DNA from 2 places in the Suipraeoptans intestinalis genome. Region 1 is predicted to be linked to the other one. Evidence: riboswitches for the same ligand, from Rfam matches in the RefSeq annotation. Region 1 holds a riboswitch; the other holds the start of a gene.
What was found. Region 1 has a riboswitch for thiamine pyrophosphate ahead of thiM (hydroxyethylthiazole kinase). Riboswitches for the same ligand answer to the same signal wherever they lie in the genome.

Region 2: linked by a shared signal. The riboswitch ahead of SOW26_RS02515 (energy-coupled thiamine transporter ThiT) and the one ahead of thiM (hydroxyethylthiazole kinase) in region 1 are both predicted to bind thiamine pyrophosphate.

The regions. Positions count from the first base shown of each region.
Region 1 covers NZ_JAXFXH010000016.1:67,107-69,309, reverse strand. The annotation lists gene thiE (thiamine phosphate synthase) at 1-217, opposite strand, end outside; gene thiM (hydroxyethylthiazole kinase) at 377-1,198, opposite strand; TPP riboswitch at 1,353-1,460, opposite strand; gene SOW26_RS05580 (DUF438 domain-containing protein) at 1,564-2,203, opposite strand, start outside.
Region 2 covers NZ_JAXFXH010000008.1:1,340-3,542, forward strand. The annotation lists gene SOW26_RS02510 (iron-containing alcohol dehydrogenase) at 1-906, opposite strand, end outside; TPP riboswitch at 1,152-1,255, shown strand; gene SOW26_RS02515 (energy-coupled thiamine transporter ThiT) at 1,298-1,978, shown strand.

The DNA.
Region 1 (2,203 bases):
CCTGATATGCCCTGCACACCCGTTTGATCTGCTTTGCTTCCTCCAAAAACGCCTGGGGATCCAGGTCTTTTTCTCTTAGCTGGATGCAGGTAACGCCTCCCTTTAATGCCGCCTCTACCTGCTGCAGCAATGTCTGTTTCCCTGTCCAGGCCCGATCCGTCACCCCATATAAAAGCAACCTGTTTCGGATCCACTCTCTTTTTTCTTGTATTTCCATGTTTTTTCCCATCTTTTTCAGCTTCTGTATGTTCCTTTCTGTCTTTTTTTGTGCTTCTGTCCTTTCACTTTCGCCCCGTCAGAACCGGTTTTTTGCTTCCCGCTTTGACTTTTGACGTAGCTCCCATTTTCCGGTGTTTTCTTTTAGGAAGACAGCTTCTTACAGCAGCTTATATTTTGCCCGTTTTTCCAGTTCTTCTCCCGTCAGATGAAATACCTGATCTATGATACGACTCCGATAGGCTGTGTTTCCGTCTTGTACCGTCAGGCTTTCGTATGCCTTTTCTCCGCACACTCCCATTGCTGCCACTGCCGCTGCCGCCGCCTCTGTCCTTCTGTCCGGATTGGCACAGATGTAGGCGGTCATCATTGCGGAAAGCTGACACCCGGTTCCCGTAATGCTGCTCATCATGGGATGCCCGTTAAATATGCAAAACGCTTTTTCTTCATCTGCCACGATGTCAATGGCTCCGGTGATCGCGATCACCGCTCCCGTTTTTTTGGAAAATGCTTTGGCGAAAGCCGCCGCCTTTTCCAGGCTATCTTCCGTTATCCGGTCGCTGATATCTGCATCCACGCCTCTGGTCGCTCCCGTTCCCAGCGCCAACGTCTTTATCTCCGAACTGTTTCCTCGAACTGCAGAGATCTTCAGATCCTCCAGCAACTCCCGGGCTGTACGGGTTCTGAGAGCCGAGGCTCCTGCTCCCACCGGATCCAAAAGAATCGGATGCCCCAACTGTCCTGCCTTCTTTCCTGCCAGCTTCATAGCCTGTATCGTTCTTTGGTTCAACGTACCGATATTCAGATTCAGTCCGCTGCAGATGGCAGTGATCTCCTCCACCTCTTCCACATCATCTGCCATAATGGGAGAGGCTTTGCAGGCCAATAAAATATTGGCACAATCATTGACGGTTACATAGTTGGTAATATTATGCACCAACGGGGTTTTCTTCCTTACTTCCTCTAAACATTCCTGAAACATCGTCATCCTCCTTTTGCGAAGCCTGTTTCTATATTCGACTATCCTGCCACCCTTTATCTGTGCTTTGCTTCTGCCTTCCAGGCGACGCCCTGATTTTGTTCCACCAGGCGCCATCTCCCGGGAAGCAAAAAAAGGCGCCCTGCGGGCGCCCCTTGTAATCGTTTCTTTTACTTCCTACGACGGCATTATCCGCATCAGGTTAAAGGGTCGAAGTTGATCACTTCCTCTCAGCCTGCCAGTACAAGCTCCCCTGTTTTTTTCTTCAGTGTAGTACAGGATGCCTTCTCCGTCAAGAGGTTTTCGATTTCCGGTTTAGCTTTCCGGCTTACAAAACCTCTTCCTTTAGAAGGACCTCCCTATCTTTTCTATTTTTGAAAATGTGCTTTTGCAAATTCCATATCCTGCACCAGCTCTACTGTCCCCAGATAGGTTTGGTCACGATCTCTGACTGCCATATAGGTGACCAGCATCAGCCTGCCGTTTTTTTCCATCCACACCGGAACACTGTCCCTGACACCCTTGCGGAAATCCTCAAGAATGGAACGCACCATGGGTTCTATCTTAGGCGGATGGCACGAAAACACTTCTCGGTCAATGGCCATGCCGGGACGTTTGAACACTTTGGGGCCTTCGTTGAAAAAACGGTTGATATTGTCCGCATCAATAAAGCTGATCTCCAGCGGTATGGTGTTCAGCAGGGCGGTAAGCTGCGGAAGCGTCATATGGCCGCCGGGCATTACGATCTCACCTTCCGACGCCACAATTTTCCCGGGTCGGTATTTTTCCGCTTCTTCCCACGTTTCGTGCTCCACGCCAAAGCAGGTGGCATAATCCTTGGAATCCTGATAAATCCCGTACCATTCCTCCTCTGTAAAGTTTACTGCACAGATGGGAAACAACACGTTTTGCTCCTTGTAGATCATTTCCTGCGCCCGCTTCAACACAGCATCCAGGCGTGTGTTCCACTCTGCACTTTGCTCCTGTTCTTTGCCCAGCGCTCCCAAC
Region 2 (2,203 bases), on a different contig from region 1:
ATCGGAAGGAAGGACGTATCTTGCCCAGCTTCCCCAGACTGCGGCCAGACCGGCTCCGTGAGCGACGTCAAACATACCGCCTAGTTCATGCTCCAGCTGATGGGAGGACCAGTCGCCGCCGTCACTTCCGCAGCCGGTCAGTCCGTTGTGGGAAAGGCTGCCGGCCCACATCACCTCTGCTCGCGCTTCATAATTGTCCGGCTCCTGCTTCAGGATCTTTGCACATTTCATGACGGTCTGCAGCAAAGCAACCGCGATCCTGTCTGTCAGCGCCATGGTGGGAACGCCTCCGAAGAACCGCTCCATGGTGTGCATCAGGATATCCACACAACCGCTCTGAGTCTGATAGTCCGGCAGGGTGCAGGTAAGCTGCGGATTCATGACAGCAAACCGACAGCGGCAAAGCTCGGTGCGGTAGCCTCTTTTCAGATCGCCCTCCTCCTTGGTGATAACGGAAGAGTTGCTCATCTCACTGCCGGCAGCAGCGATGGTCAATACAGCGCCCACAGGGAGGCAGGTCTTTGCAGTCTCCTGACCGGAATAAAAATCCCACACGTTTCCTGCATAAGGAACGCCAAGCGCAATGGCTTTGGCAGAATCGATCACACTTCCGCCGCCCACGGCAAGAATAAAATCAACCCCCTCTTTTCGGCAAAGATCAATCCCTTCCTGTACCTTGGAAAGGCGAGGATTGGGAACGACACCTCCAAGAGACAGATGCTCGATCCCTTTTTCCGTCAGGGAAGCCTCTACCTTTGCCAAAAGACCGGAACGAACTGCACTGTTCCCGCCGTAATGGATCAGCACTTTTTTACAGTGTTGCTGAAGGACAAGATCGCCTGTTTCAGATTCGGCATCTCTTCCAAAGCGGACCAGGGTAGGTGTGTTATAAGTAAAATTTTCCATAGGATCCTCCTTTTTGTACATCTGAATGGTTATGCTACTTATTGTAATCCAGAAAAAAGGCTTTTTCAATAGAAGCCCGCAACTTCCGGGGGAGGAGGGTATACGAAGTTCCATACAATCGAAAATCGGAAACCGTTTGTAAAAGTGAAAGGAAATCTGCAAAAAGAAGATGTTGGATTTCATGTTGGATGCAATGAAAGAGTGGATTTGACAAAAACAGAAGGCTTTCTTATAATGGAGGGGAAAGAAAAAGCTAGGGGTGCTTTTGCTGAGAATGTTGTCCAGGGACGACTAACCCTCAAGACTTGAACCGGATAATACCGGCGTAAGGAAGCTGAGATGAGAAGGATTCTTAAGCATGGCAGCCCCCAAAGGAAAAGGGGGATTTTTTATGTTTTCATTTATGGTAACGAAGGATGGAGGCCTGACGACGGCGGGATACGGGGTCACCATTGCCATTGCTGTCGTGATTTTCTTTGTGGCAGGCTACCTGGCAGGCGGCAGGGCAAAGGAGGACAGGATGCATGTAAAGCAGCTGACCTTCTGCGGCATGGCGCTGGCTCTGGCGTATCTGACCTCCTACATTCAGCTGTTTCGCATGCCCTACGGAGGGGGAGTGACCCTGTTCAGTATGCTGTTTGTGGTGCTGATCGGATATTGGTACGGCCCCAAAGTGGGAGTGATGGCGGGATTTGTCTATGGGATCCTGCAATTCATCCAGGAGCCTTATGTGCTTTCCTTTTTCCAGGTGTGCTGTGATTATCTGCTGGCATTTGCAGCGCTTGGCCTGGGAGGACTGTTTCTCAAACAGAAAAACGGTCTTTTAAAAGGCTATGTGGTTGCCGTGATCGCAAGAGGAGCCTTTCACGTACTGGGAGGCTATCTGTTCTGGATGTCTTATATGCCGGAGAATTTCCCCAAGGTGCTGGCGGCAGTCTATCCCTTTGTCTATAATTACGGATTCCTGCTGGCAGAAGGCGTTCTGACGATTCTGGTCCTGCAGATCCCGGCGCTGAAAAATGCGCTGGAGAGAGTCAGCCGGATCGCAAGGGGAGAAGGGGAAGCAATGTGATCCGATCCGTTGGGGAAACGGTCAGGCCGGTCAGAAAGTGGCAAATGGAAGAAAGAAATTTTTTATGGCGTAACAGACGAACAGGCTGTTGCGCCATAAGTATGTGCGGCAACAAACAGGGATTGGAAATAAATGTTAAAAAATTAACTATTTCTATTGACAAATAATTAACGATAAGGTATCCTGTGTGACAGAAGGAAAAACCCAGCACACAGGAGGAAGAAA